2 linked regions of the Glaciimonas sp. CA11.2 genome follow. The protein of the gene in region 1 binds, or shares a complex with, the protein of each later gene. Links are inferred from orthologs where the notes say so. Each region holds a gene or a part of one and is shown in the gene's direction. Other genes may lie near its edges.

Evidence for each region.
Region 2: the proteins of trxB (region 1) and trxA are in contact, whole or in part, in a crystal structure (PDB 1F6M), measured with the Escherichia coli proteins. The link is inferred for Glaciimonas sp. CA11.2 from one-to-one orthologs.

Annotation. Positions count from the first base shown.
Region 1 is NZ_JAVIWL010000001.1:4,714,496-4,721,964, forward strand. What follows is about bases 1,579-4,492. They hold trxB (thioredoxin-disulfide reductase), read left to right. Parts: upstream 1,579-2,514; coding sequence 2,515-3,471; downstream 3,472-4,492. Other genes in these bases: RGU75_RS20475 (DNA translocase FtsK), read right to left, coding at 1,579-1,876; RGU75_RS20485 (hypothetical protein), read left to right, coding at 3,641-3,832; RGU75_RS20490 (Smr/MutS family protein), read left to right, coding at 3,868-4,492. Also shown: more of RGU75_RS20475, read right to left, coding at 1-1,578; more of RGU75_RS20490, read left to right, coding at 4,493-4,542; RGU75_RS20495 (siderophore-interacting protein), read right to left, coding at 4,738-5,622; RGU75_RS20500 (PadR family transcriptional regulator), read right to left, coding at 5,622-6,218; RGU75_RS20505 (hypothetical protein), read left to right, coding at 6,650-6,820; fusA (elongation factor G), read left to right, coding at 6,833-7,469.
Region 2 is NZ_JAVIWL010000001.1:717,570-725,010, forward strand. The notes cover bases 2,576-5,461. They hold trxA (thioredoxin TrxA), read left to right. Parts: upstream 2,576-3,798; coding sequence 3,799-4,125; downstream 4,126-5,461. Other genes in these bases: RGU75_RS03050 (PD-(D/E)XK nuclease family protein), read right to left, coding at 2,576-3,442; rho (transcription termination factor Rho), read left to right, coding at 4,297-5,461. Outside these bases: RGU75_RS03045 (UvrD-helicase domain-containing protein), read right to left, coding at 1-629; more of RGU75_RS03050, read right to left, coding at 686-2,575; more of rho, read left to right, coding at 5,462-5,559; RGU75_RS03065 (MFS transporter), read left to right, coding at 6,008-7,306. UniProt on the Escherichia coli protein: Participates in various redox reactions through the reversible oxidation of its active center dithiol to a disulfide and catalyzes dithiol-disulfide exchange reactions.

The DNA of each region.
Region 1 (7,469 bases):
TCTTGCTGCTGACCTGAAACGCGATCCGGGTAGGAACGTTGGCCTTGATCAAACCTGTTATGACATCTACAGATGGACGCTGTGTCGCTAAAATCAAGTGAATACCGGCCGCGCGCGCCTTTTGTGCAATCCGGGCAATCAACTCTTCGACCTTTTTACCCACAACCATCATCAAATCAGCCAACTCATCGATAATCACAACGATGGTGGGCAATTTTTCAAGCGGTTCTGGGGCGTCTGGTGTCAGGCTAAACGGATTTGGAATCTTGTCTTCGCGTTTGTCAGCATCGATGATCTTCTGGTTATAGCCAGCAAGGTTTCGTACACCCATCTTAGACATCAACTTGTAGCGCCGCTCCATCTCATTGACGGCCCAGTTCAACGCATGACCGGCCTGCCGCATATCGGTCACGACTGGCGCGAGCAAATGTGGAATGCCCTCGTAAATGGATAATTCCAGCATTTTTGGATCGATTAAAATCAATCTGACCTGCTTGGGATCGGACTTGTAAAGCAACGATAAAATGGTGGCATTAATACCCACCGATTTACCTGATCCGGTTGTTCCCGCCACCAGCAAATGGGGCATTTTGGCCAAATCAGCGACTACCGGATGACCGCCAATATCCTTACCCAAGGCAATCGTCAGACTAGAGACGCCATCGTTATAGACTTTGGAGCTCAGAATTTCAGTCAAACGCACAATTTGGCGCTTTGGATTTGGCAACTCCAGACCCATGAACATTTTGCCGGGGATCACTTCCACTACGCGTATTGATGTCAGCGACAACGAGCGTGCAAGGTCGCGCGCCAGGCCGACAATCTGGCTACCTTTGACGCCGGTTGCCGGTTCGATTTCATAGCGCGTAATAACGGGACCGGGATAGGCCGCGACTACTTTTACCTGTACGCCAAAATCCGAGAGCTTTTTTTCAATCAGGCGGCTTGTAAATTCCAGGGTTTCAACGCTGACCGTCTCCTGCACCGGTGGTGCTTCATCAAGCAAAGACAAGGGCGGCAAGTTGGTATCTGGGAGGTCCTGAAATAGCGTCGTTTGCCGCTCTTTCTCGACCCGCTCGGATTTTTGTACATTCACAATTTGCGGCTCAATCCGGATCGGTGCTGCCTCAACGGTTTTGGCGCGCTCCTGCACGACTACTTCTTCTCGCTTGACGGCGGCGACATGGCCGACCTTGCGATCTTCACGGGCGGCGATCAAATTTCTAAGCCAGAGAATGGCGCCTTCAACCCCGTGGCCGATACGTTCCGCGACAGTTAGCCACGAAACATGAAAAAACAGACTGACGCCGAGTGCAAACAGCAATAGCAACAATAACGTAGCACCGGTAAATCCCAGCGCGCTTTGTGCATTACCGCCTATTAAACGGCCTAATACACCTCCCGGCGCACGTGGCAGCTGCATGTGCAACGAATACATCCGCATATATTCGATACCCATACTTCCGACCAGTATCAATACGAAACCAACGCCACGCAAAATACCTTCGTATGGATGTTCTTCTTCGCGATCAACGTCTACCTCAAAACGATGTGATATGCGCTGATAACCACCCCACAACGAACGTAATAACAAGACACACCACCACCACGCCGACGCGCCGAAGACAAACAGCATCAAGTCTGCCAGCCATGCACCTAAGTGTCCGCCCCAATTATCGAGATGCGGCACGACTCGCGCCTGCGACCATCCCGGATCTGCTTTGGAATACGTTACAAAAATGATCACTAAATAGGCGGTCAGGACCGCAAAGATGATCCAGCGTGCCTCAGATAGCAGGCGAACCAGCCGATTCTGTGTTGGAGGCGCTGGTTTCGGTTTAGCGCTGCGGGTATAAGCTTGCGTTGTTCTAGTCATAAATCCAATTGGCAATACTAATACTGGTTAATACTGAAAATACTGATTGAAACGCTTCGACCAAACGCTGATCGTCCATCATTCATTGCTTACTTCCACTTTGACGGTCAGTAAGAACCAAACTGATCTCTAACTTGCTCATTTTTGCACCGTCAGACGCTTGCAAGTCTATGAAAAAGCAGGTAATAGACCTCCGTACCTTTTCAACAATTGCCCTACCACTACATTAACAATGTGAAATTATGCACTGTAATGGGCCTCGAATGATGGAATGGTATGCATCCTTTGATGCAGCGCGGCAAATTGGTTCTCGCTATCAATACAATTAGTTTGTTCCACACGTCAAAGTCGCTGCTTCGACTATAATCTTAACCAGTTTTGAGGCAACATTTGGATACATCGAGAGAATATTTACGTTTTATCAGGGATTGCCAACTTTATACCAGTCCCTGTGTAGCCTGTTGAGGTAGCTTGAAATCCACACCCAACCTCCCCATGTTAGAAAATATGAAAGAACGACGGTCTTTTTGCAGCGCTTTTGCCCGTTATTTACCCCGCTGAGACATCGGGAGGCTTGATTTGTTAGCAAGATAGCCGCTTGCATCCGATGCCCACGACAATTTCACTGAGATTATTTTATGACCACCGAAAAAACCATTAAGCACGCCAAAGTATTGATTCTTGGCTCTGGCCCCGCCGGTTATAGTGCTGCGGTCTACGCAGCACGCGCCAATTTGAATCCCGTGTTGATTACCGGCATCGAACAAGGCGGTCAGTTAATGACCACGACCGACGTCGAAAACTGGCCGGGCGACCACGGCGGCGTCCAGGGTCCTGATTTAATGCAACGTCTGTTAAAGCATGCAGAAGAATTTAAAACGGAAATCATTTTTGATCATATCCACACCACTAAATTATCAGAAAAACCGTTTCGCCTGATCGGTGACTCTGGAGAGTACACCTGTGATGCGCTGATCATCGCCACCGGCGCATCAGCGCAATATCTGGGCTTGCCTTCGGAAGAAGCCTTCATGGGTAAAGGCGTATCAGCCTGCGCCACATGCGACGGTTTCTTTTACAAAGGTCAGGAAGTGGCAGTGGTCGGCGGCGGCAATACCGCAGTTGAAGAGGCACTATATCTCTCCAATATCGCCACTAAAGTCACCCTGGTCCACCGCCGTGAAAAATTCCGCGCCGAGCCTATTTTGATCGACCGCCTGATGGCGAAAGTTGCCGAAGGTAAAATTGCCATCGAATACAACCATACATTGGAAGAAGTCACTGGCGACACCAGCGGTGTTACCGGCATGAACATTAAATCAACCGTTGACGGTACGGTCAAGCCAGTAACCTTACACGGTGTATTTATCGCTATCGGTCACAAACCGAACACGAGTATTTTTGAAGGCCAACTGACTATGCACAACGGCTACATCAAAACCAAAACCGGCCTTGAGGGCATGGCGACGGCAACAAGTGTACCGGGCGTATTTGCCGCTGGCGACGTGCAGGATCACATTTATCGTCAAGCGATTACCAGCGCCGGAACCGGCTGCATGGCTGCGCTGGACGCTCAGCGCTTTTTGGAAGAATAAAGACCATGCCGTTGCCATCTCTGGTCGGCAACGGCGTTATTATGAGTACGTTGAGAACCACGCATTAAGCACGTTCGCTTGCGACCCCGTTTGTAGTCCATCTGATGTTTGCCATTGCATACAGACGCAGCGGATGGGCTTAGCAGAACACCCTCCCGAAGGAAGCCTCATGCCCGCCCCAATCAAAGACTTTAACGATCTTAAGTTTCTTCAACAAAAATTGAAGGCGGAAGAAGAAGTTCGTCTGGTCGAAGCAGCCGAACGCAAGCAACTTGCCGAGCAAGCTGATCGCGACGCCAATGTTTTTCGAAAGAGTGTTGGCAACATCCAGCCACTCGTATCGCCGTCAAAGAAAAAATAATCCGAATTTGAGACCACGTACATTTAAACCACGCTATGTCTGGCCCAATCAAAGATTTTCGCGCACTCAAACCGCTACGCAAAGAACTGACAGCGCAGCACCAGGCCCGACAAGAAGCTGCCGCTGAAGAGCTGCGCCAAAAACAACAACTAGAGCGTGAGAGCGAACAGTTTAGTCAAAAAGTAGGACCGGTCTTCCCACTGAAATCATCCAGCAACGCCCCACCGCATCAGCACCATCCAAAGCCCTTCCCCCGCACTAGCCAACACTTTACGCATCTGGACGCATCGTCACAGAACTCAGCTATTCTGGAAGCTTCGCTTTCAGATCAATTTAGTATAGAAAACCTGCTCGACTCGGACGATCATCTGCGCTTCGCCCGCGATGGCGTCGGGGCCGACGTGCTGACAAAACTCCATCGGGGACATTGGGCTATACGGCAACAGCTTGATTTGCATGGCCTGCGTACCGATCAGGCCCGCGACACACTGGCCGAATTTCTACAACTAGCCATTAAACGGCGTTGGCGCTGTGTGGCGGTCATTCATGGCAAGGGGTTCGGTTCTGTGAATCAAGTCCCCGTTCTCAAGGGCAAAGTGCGTGACTGGTTGGTGCAAATCAATAGCGTGGTAGCGTTCTGTCAAGCCAGCGATGCCAACGGTGGCTCAGGTGCAATAGTGATTTTGCTCAAAGCGCAATTGCGCGATTAAGCCGATCCGCCCAAGACCGGAATTCACCATGTCTTAGCGCTTATCCGGGTCACAATTAGACCTACAAGCTGACCGACGAATGCAGATCAGATTCGCGTCAATCACCAATCGTATCCCTCGACAGTAAGCGGTACGTTCCCCGCATCCCGCTAAAAGAAAGTTGGTAGAAGAACGTAACGGCTACGCGGCGCAAGTTCACCCGTCATACGAATCGTGCGTTGCCATGCTTCCTTTGCGCCAGTAGCCTGAAGCGCGGATCATTTTAGGATTAGCGGCGCACTCCGTCACCAGATACGCGCGCAAGGCTTTCGCCTGGGCTGACTCACAGCCGATCCATGTATGGAAAATACCGGGCGATATCTGCACATCATGCAATGCATCCAGTAGCGGCGCATCACCTTGGGCGGCATCACTACGATGTACCCACACAATGTCAAACTCGGCGGCACTTTCAAACGTGATGTGATCGGCGGGTCCGTCCACCTCAAGTAAAACCGTAGCCTTGGCGTTTGGCGGCAGTTCAGCAAGTCGCCTCGAAATGGCAGGCAAAGCCGTATCGTCGCCAATTAAAAGATGCCAATCAAAACCTGTTGGCACGATGAACGAACCTTTGGGTCCGCCAACGCCTAATTGTTGACCCGGACGCGCTTGCTCAGCCCACAACGTAGCTGGTCCAGCGGTATGCAAGGCGAAATCGATGTCCAGAGTACGAGCAGCGGCGTCAAATCGGCGTGGAGTGTAATCGCGCATAATCGGTTTTATACCTTCAGGCCAAATAAGACCGTCTGGGCCCATCGTCGGGATCACTAGTTTGCCGGTCAATGGATCCGGGAAAAACAACTTAACGTGATCGTCAAATCCCAGGCTAGAAAATCCTTCCAACGCGTCGCCTTCGAGCTTTACGCGCACCAGATGTGGCGTGATTCGCTGCACTTCACGCACCTCGAGCACGCGAAAACGCATTGGATAACGCACACGCTGCGGGGCAAGTGCAGACGCCCGATCAGACGCATGCTGCGTTATTGAGTCGGCCTGTTCGCAAAGGCCATTGGAAAATGTGTTATTAGTCGAGGTATTCATTAAATTTGCTCCAGTTGTTGCGCCGCATGATCAAGCACAGCAGCGAAAGCGTTGGCTTGCTCCGATGTTAGCGCATCACGCGAGAGCCGCATACGCATCGCCAGCTTAAGATTTTCAATCGCCCGCATTACCTGATGCGGGCGACCACCACGCGGACCAGCGCCATCAACGCCACCTTGCATACGCGCCAGCATCGCGTCCACGGTTACGCGGTTTTCCGCAAGAAAAGCCCGGCCGGCATCGGTGATGCAATAGCGCTTACGTCCTCCTGCATCGGCTTCTTCAACCTGAAGATAATCTTGCTCTTCCAGCAATGTCAGCGTGGGATAGACGGTACCCGGACTTGGGCTGTAACTTCCACCGACGCGATCCTCGATCAGTTTGATCAATTCATAACCATGGCTGGGCTTGTCACTGATCAGTTGCAGCAGTACGAAGCGCAAGCTGCCGTGACTAAAAATCCGGCCTCCTCTTGGACTGTGGACACCCCTTCCGCGATGCTCGCCAGCCGATCCCTCGCTATGACCGCCATGACCGCCATGATCATCGTGACCGTCGCGGCTTATGTTGCATTGAAAATCTCTGAAATATCGCATGACTATATCTCTTTAACTTATTTAGATTTAATTAAGATATATCTAAATAGGGTCTAAGTCAAGATTCTGTTTTATTGATATGCACTTGGCAACTGCCGACATTTCCCCAAGTTGGCATTCATGTCTTCCAAGTCAGCTAACGTATGACGTTGGCTTTAAGATTAAGACTGACGCCACTTTTTCTGAGTTCTCCGCAAAATAAGCGTCATGGTCTATTTTAAAAAAAGGGCTTTTGTAGCTATCAATCGACACTACCAATACAAACCGCAGTCCCGACAAACCAAACAGCGTATTGCCTATTGAACTATTGTTTAGTGGGAGACCGTCCCCCATATTGCTCACTAGGGCACCCACTTATTAAAAAAATGATAATCTACTTTTAGGAGTAGCCCTGCAAACTGCACAATCGTGCTCGCTTTCAAGGAATTGGTATGCGTACGTATGACAAGTTGATTGCTGTAATTCGTGTTGGTCAAAGGAGCGGCAGCTTGCGCTCATCCTTTGGCCGTGACATTGAAGATAGTGCAAATGCACCGTCCGGCAAGTTCAACGCATCACACTGCTACGAACACCCCCAGATATATTGGGAAAATACAACTTGAAAAGGCACTATCATGACCCGCAAGACCCCTATTGAGCGGTATCGGAATATCGGCATTAGCGCGCATATCGACGCTGGCAAAACCACCACCACAGAACGCATTCTTTTCTACACCGGCGTCAAACATAAAATTGGCGAAGTCCACGATGGCGCAGCCACCATGGACTGGATGGAGCAAGAGCAAGAACGCGGCATCACAATTACATCAGCCGCCACGACTGCTTTCTGGAAAGGCATGGGCGGCAATTTCGCCGAACACCGCATAAACATTATCGATACGCCCGGACATGTCGACTTCACCATTGAAGTCGAACGCTCCATGCGCGTGCTCGACGGCGTCGTCATGGTCTACGACGCTGTTGGCGGTGTGCAACCGCAATCCGAAACCGTATGGCGACAGGCCAATAAATATGGCGTGCCGCGCGTCGCGTTTATCAACAAGATGGATCGGGTCGGCGCAGATTTTTTCCGCGTTTATCAACAGATACAGGATCGCCTTAAAGGCCATCCAGTGCCGATACAGATTCCTGTCGGTGCAGAAGATCACTTTCAAGGTGTGATTGATCTCGTCAAGATGAAAGCCATTATTTGGGATGAAGAAAGTCAAGGCGTCGTATTTGAATATCGCCAGATTCCGGATGACCTGCTTG
Region 2 (7,441 bases), 4.0 Mb from region 1 along the record:
CGCTTGCTGACGAAGGCGTTCAATAATTTGCGAGCGTTGCCATCGCCGACGAGTTGATACAAATCTAGCAGCGCTTGTTTGGTATCCGCGTTGTCCTTGTTGTTTAACGACTGCATAAACCGCCTATAAGCATCGGCAAGAAGTTCGCCGGTCTTGTCGGTCAATGTATAGCCGTGTGGCACCCCAGAATTGAGCGGCGCGATTTGCAGCAAGCGCGCAAACCAGCTATGAAAAGTGTCGATGGACAGGCTTTGTGGACTCGACAAAACACGTTCATACAAACCGCGTGCGGCGTGCACAGTTTGCTTCAAGTCGGTTTGCAAGATGCCGCGCTCCACAAGCAACACGCGCACCTGCTCATCAGACGCCAAAGCCAGATCATGCAGCAGTTCAAGCAAACGGTCGCGCATTTCCTGTGCTGCCTTGCGAGTGAACGTAATCGCCAGCAGTTCGGAAGGTGCAGCGCCAGCCAATAACAAGCGCAGCATACGTGCTACCAACAACCAGGTTTTGCCGCTGCCAGCACAGGCTTCCACCACAACGGAATGCTGCGGATCGCAGGCGGCGTTGACGAAGCGCTGCGCTTCTACTGGCACGCCGTTCATTTGATAGGCATGCGGTATTACCATATCGACTTGGCCAGCTTGGCCATCATGGTGTATTGATGTTGGAGTGAGGTCATCCATTACCATGCCCCTTTGCGGCACAAACCACGTACATCGCAATACTGACATACCGACTCGGCACCATTGGCGACCATTGGTGCGCCATCGGAAATCGCCTGCATTGTGTCCTTAATATGCTCTTCCAACATTTTTTGCGCCTGTGCATAATCTTGTGCCACTACATCACCGATTTTGTCCTTGGTGATTTCAAGTGCCACGTAATGTGCGGCGTCCACCGACACGTCTGATAACAAACCATAGAATGCCAATTGATGATCTTCATGGTCTTTTAATTTCTTGTTTAATACGGCAATACTATTCGATTTATAATCCAGCACGGCGCGTTCGCCAGCATCGTTTTGATCAATCCGATCCACGCGTCCGTGTAACGTTATTTCGCCCGTTCGCAATGGCAATATTTTTTCATAAGCCTGTTCGCCAAAAACAAAATTCCACCCATTCGCTTCGCGCTCGTTAGCCCACATTACGTAGGCAGAAATCACTTTCTGCCAACGTGCATAATAGCCGAGCGCCGCCGCATTTTTGGCAATCACCTTGTCGAATAATTGCTGCGATATATCGACCAATACAGCAACCCGCTGATCATGGTTATTGGCAATCGCCTCATCGCGAATTGTTTCGTGATAGGTTTCCAAAATCTGATGTAACCAACCGCCGTAATCCCGCTTTTCCGGCATATCGGAAAGTTCATCAAGGGAAGTCAATCGCAACATCCGTTGCGCAAAAAATTGATACGGGCAAGATACGAAACTGTTGTAGCCACTAGAAGATAAACGCGTGGGACGCAACGCGCTAGCAACTGGTGCCGGCATCGCTGCCGGGATCTCGAGCAAACTGCGCTCGACAATCGGCGCCCGATGACGCGGTAACGACGCTGCACCCGACCGCGCCAGCGTCAGTTCCAGCCGCTCAATCCACGGGCTTACGGGATTTGGCTCGCCATCCTGATGCGCTTGCCAGGACAACACAACCAACGGATTCATCGCCAGCAACTCTGCTACATCGCGCATTTGCTGGCGCTGACGACTTTCACGTGTCGCCAGATTTAACTCGCGTCGGACAGTATTCGCAAAAAACAGCGTCTCCTGGGGTTGCGAAGGAAGATGACTGCTATCAGCACCAACCATCAACACCGCATCAAAGTGTCGCAAACGCGCACCGTTCAGTGGAAGCATCACCACGCGTCGATCGATGGCGGGACTGATGAAGCTGGTCTCATCCATTTGCAGGTTGACCAATGCCCGCCATTCTGAAAATGAGAATAAGGCATCACCTCCTTCATCATCCTCCATGCCAGCAATATTTTGCAGCATCTGCAAAACCTGTTGACCGGCAGGATCAGCGTTCAGTGCACTTGTCATGCCGAGCACCTCGAACACCGTTCCCGTATTGATCCACCCGCGCAGCGTTTTGCGGCCAGCATATAAGTTCGCTTGCTGCGCCAGCGTGGCAACCATTTTTTGCGCGTCAGGAAGATCAGTCAGCGCATAAATGACACTATTCCATTCACCCAGTACATTCGCCCTTCGCAGTGCGATTTCGACCGCCATTACCTGCGCCGATTTATCAGGCATATCAGCCAATGCAAATGGCGACTTCAAAAAATCCAGCAGCGCGGTTGTTTCACCGCGTTGGGTGACAACATCAAACCAGGCAGCGATAGCCGATGCCGCGCGCGTGGTCGACAACTTCCAGCCAGTCTCATCAGCAACGTGAACCTGTGCCCGTTCCAGCAAAGCACGTATCCGCCGTGCAACGACACGATCTTGCGCCACGATCGCCAGTTGCGTTTTACCTGCGTGCAACCAGTCAAGTACCGTCTGCGCACCCTGCACGGCCTCGTCTTCGATACTTTGCGCTGCGCATAGGGCGATACCCGGCGGCAATGCAACATTAAATTCTGCCGACGCAAATAAGTCGTCCGGAGGTGTCGGAAGCTGGCTCTCGGGCGTCGCCGCGACATCAATCAACTCCGGCCATGCAGTGGTATATGCCGAGGCGATAGTGTCAACGCGCCAGTCAAGTGAAATCTGCAAAACGGGCTGATATTGTGCGTAAGCCTGCAAAAATGCGCGTTCCATCGGCTCCGGCTCGACCGAACTAATCCATGCTAACGGTGAGTTGGCCTGCGCTGCAAATCGCAGCATTTGACCAAAACGCACTGCAAGCGCATCGTCGCCATCGAGCTGACTTTTCCAGATTGACCAGACCAGTTCGGTCTCGTCGGACAGTAGCTCGCGAGAACTCGGCGTCAATTCTTCAAGCGCAGTCTGCCAGCGCTGCGCAACGTCGCTCGCATCCTGCATCGACGGCAGCAAGGCCTGCGTCAACTCATCTGATAGGGATAACAGCGTTTGCGCCAACGGTAGCAAATCGGTATTTCGCCTCGCGGTAAATATTTTTTTCAGCCAGGCATGCTGTCGTAACTCCGAATACAACCGCATCAACCGTTCACTACCTGCGCTGGCGATAGGAGCATTCAACGCTGGCGGTAAGGTATCAAGCAGGGCTGATAAGGTATTAATCCGCGGCGGTACAAATGCACCCGGTAGTGCGCTCGCCAGTGCCGCTCTTAACAGATGCGCGTGCGCAAATGCCGGAACGACCACTCGCCAGGCAGACAGATCACGATTATTTTCGCCTCCGCTTTCAAGCGAGGCTGCCGATAAAGCACGCGCCACTTCCGGCCAAAACGCGTTGGAAGGCGGAATAGAGTGCAACGTCAAGCGGGATTTTAATAAAGACGGTGGCAACATGGACTCACAAAAAATAAGGTGTGGATGAAGCCAGCCACGCAAGAAATCTGCGGTGCTGCTCGTTTTAGCAACAATTGTTTTGCATTTTATGCGAGCAATCGGTGAATATAAGTAAAAAATAAGCAAAAAAAGAAGATCGTAGTCTCCCCTTTTTATTAAAATCGGTTATGATTTAACGAACACCCCGCCGCAACACCATCTAATCACACCCGCAAAACTTGAAGTCCCGCACGGCGCCCCCACTTATTCATTAGAATAGGGACCCAACGCGGGATCCAACGCAGGTAAGCCGCCCAGGTGAACAGATAAGTTGACTTGGTACACAATCATTTTTTTTCCCTCTTCCAGAGGAACTCATGAGCGAAAACATTAAACATATTACCGATGCATCCTTTGAACTAGATGTGCTTAAATCAGACAAACCCGTATTGGTCGATTTTTGGGCCGAATGGTGTGGTCCATGCAAAATGATTGCACCCATTCTGGAAGAAGTCGCCAAAGAATACGACGGCAAAATCCTGATCGCCAAGATGGACGTTGATGCCAATCAGGCAGTACCTGCCAAATTTGGTATTCGCGGTATTCCAACGTTGATTCTGTTCAAAAATGGTGTTGCCGCTGCTCAAAAGGTAGGCGCTTTAGCAAAAGGGCAGTTAACATCTTTCATCGATAGCAATATTTGATGTAAACTAGTCGACATTGCGGTGGTGCGCCCGCGCCGCCGCTTATATTTTCAGAGATACAGTACAATTTAAGTACGAGTAATGTAGAGACACAGTACAAGCAAGATACTACTCACACCACGAAGTCCCCTCCCCCACCAGACAATTCCCACCCCGGGATACTCATATACTATGCATTTATCCGAATTAAAGGCGCTACACGTCTCAGCACTGCTAGAAATGGCAATTGGCCTAGACATTGATAACGCCGCGCGCTTGCGCAAACAAGAACTGATGTTCGCCATTTTGAAAAAACGCGCGAAATCAGGAGAACAAATTTTTGGCGATGGCGCGCTTGAAGTCCTGCCTGATGGCTTTGGCTTTCTGCGCTCGCCCGACGCCAGTTACATGGCGTCCACTGACGACATTTATATCTCGCCCTCACAAATCCGCCGTTTCAATTTACACACCGGCGATTCGATTGAAGGCGAGGTCCGCACACCGAAAGATGGCGAACGCTATTTCGCACTGGTCAAAGTTGACAAGGTCAACGGCGAATCACCAGAAGCGTCGAAACACCGCATTCTGTTTGAAAACCTGACGCCACTGCATCCGAACAAGCCACTTCCGCTAGAGCGCGATATGCGCGGTGAAGAAAACATTACGGGTCGCATCATCGATATGATCGCGCCTATCGGTAAAGGCCAACGCGGTTTGTTGGTGGCATCGCCAAAATCCGGTAAATCGGTCATGCTGCAACACATTGCGCATGCGATTACGACCAACCATCCCGACACTGTGATGATCGTCTTGCTGATCGACGAGCGTCCTGAAGAAGTGACCGAAATGCAGCGCTCAGTGCGCGGTGAAGTCGTCGCGTCGACTTTCGATGAACCCGCAACTCGCCACGTTCAGGTTGCTGAAATGGTGCTTGAAAAAGCCAAGCGCCTCGTTGAGATGAAAAAAGACGTTGTGATTCTGCTGGATTCGATCACCCGTCTGGCCCGTGCTTACAATACCGTGATCCCTGCTTCCGGCAAGGTATTGACCGGTGGTGTTGATGCAAATGCACTACAACGTCCAAAACGTTTCTTTGGCGCGGCCCGTAACATCGAAGAAGGCGGCTCGCTGACCATCATCGCAACGGCGCTTATCGAAACCGGTAGCCGCATGGATGACGTGATTTACGAAGAGTTCAAAGGTACCGGTAACATGGAGGTCCACCTTGAGCGTCGCCTTGCAGAAAAACGCGTTTATCCGTCGATTAATCTGAACAAATCCGGCACCCGCCGTGAAGAATTGCTAATCAAGCCAGATCAGCTGCAAAAAATCTGGGTATTGCGCAAGTTGCTGTATAGCATGGATGAAATCGAAGCGATGGAATTCATCCTCGACAAAATCAAATCAACGAAGACCAATCTGGAATTCTTCGACATGATGCGACGCGGTAACTAATCAATTGGATCAATTTGGGCCTTCGTCATAACTGATGACAATAAGCTCAAATCGAAACAATTGAAGCAAAATGTGTAAAGGGTCTGACATGCGAAAGCTTGCCGGACCCTTTTTTGTAACTGCAATCTGCTAACCAACATTTTACCAAATCGGCCTGAGGCCATGAAGAGCGGCTAAAAAACTCTTAAACCCAAGCAATTTTTTCTATTGCCTGTAGACATAATCGACCGATGAGAACAGAATTATGGAACGTGCAAACACGCAGTTTTAATTAACAAATAACTAACAGCAAGAGACCTTAAGAAGTTCAAGAATGCCATCCTCGCATTACTCGTTAAACAATATCCTCATTTGAAGATCGAAAACTCACCTCTTGGCCTCGGTATTCCCAACGGCTAAGTAAAACAACAATACTAATCTTCAACTTTAATTTTCTGGCGGAAAAAACATGACAATCACCAAGTCCAGCCCATCAAAAGTCGCTACCGTCCTGCGCGTTACCAGCGGTAACTTCATGGAAATGTTCGATTTTTTCCTCTTTGGGTTCTACGCAACGTACATCGCAAAGACCTTTTTTCCTGCGAGTGATGAATTTGCATCACTGATGCTGACTTTTATGACCTTTGGCGCAGGATTTTTGATGCGTCCTTTAGGAGCAATCATTCTGGGTGCATACGTTGACCGCATTGGCCGACGCAAAGGGTTGATCGTTACCCTCGCACTCATGGCAATCGGCACCATGCTGATCGCCTTTGTTCCTGGCTACGCCACCATCGGCTATCTGGCTCCATTTCTGGTGTTAGTCGGTCGCCTTCTCCAGGGCTTTTCTGCTGGTGTTGAACTTGGCGGCGTTTCTGTCTACCTGTCCGAAATGGCAACTCCCGGTCGCAAGGGATTTTATGTTAGTTGGCAATCGGCAAGCCAACAAGTCGCGATCATTTTCGCTGCAGCCCTCGGTTATGGCCTTCAGGTCTGGCTTCAGCCCGCTCAAATCGCTGACTGGGGCTGGCGCATCCCATTCTTTATCGGTTGCATGATCGTGCCTGTATTGTTTGTCATACGCCGCTCGCTGCAGGAAACAGAAGAATTTTTGGCCCGTAAGACGAAACCGAACATGCGCGAGATTTTGCGCTCGATGGTCGATAACTGGGGTCTTGTGGTGGCTGGCATGATGCTGGTATCGATGACAACCGTCTCGTTCTACCTCATCACCGTCTACACACCGACATTCGGTAAATCGGTGTTGAAACTCAGCACCACAGACGCGTTGGTTGTCACCTTTTGCATCGGTATCTCCAACTTTATCTGGCTCCCGATAATGGGCGCATTATCTGATCGCATAGGTCGCCGTCCTTTACTGCTGGTATTTACGGTCCTTACCATCCTCACCGCCTATCCAACCTTATCCTGGCTGGTCGCAGCACCGAGTTTTGAGCGGATGCTGATTGTTGAGTTATGGTTGTCATTTTTATATGCAAGTTACAATGGTGCGATGGTCGTAGCACTGACCGAAGTCATGCCGGTGGATGTCCGTACTGTTGGTTTTTCTCTGGCGTATAGCCTTGCAACTGCCATTTTTGGTGGTTTTACACCAGCGATTGCGACTGGCTTGATTCAAATGACCGGTAACAAAGCTGCGCCGGGTCTGTGGATGAGCTTTGCCGCCATCTGTGGTCTGATCGCAACACTGGTACTGTATCGAAAAAGTGGCAACCAACGCACATCGGCAGTAAAAGCATCAGCCTGAGTCGACAGGCGCTAACAAGGCGCTTCGTTAATCTTGCAAGATAAAAAGAAGGTAGCACTCGGGGCTGACCGCAATTTGTTGCCGGTCAGCCTATGAATTCGCTCCTCATGACTGAATCCACAGAATACATGTCGT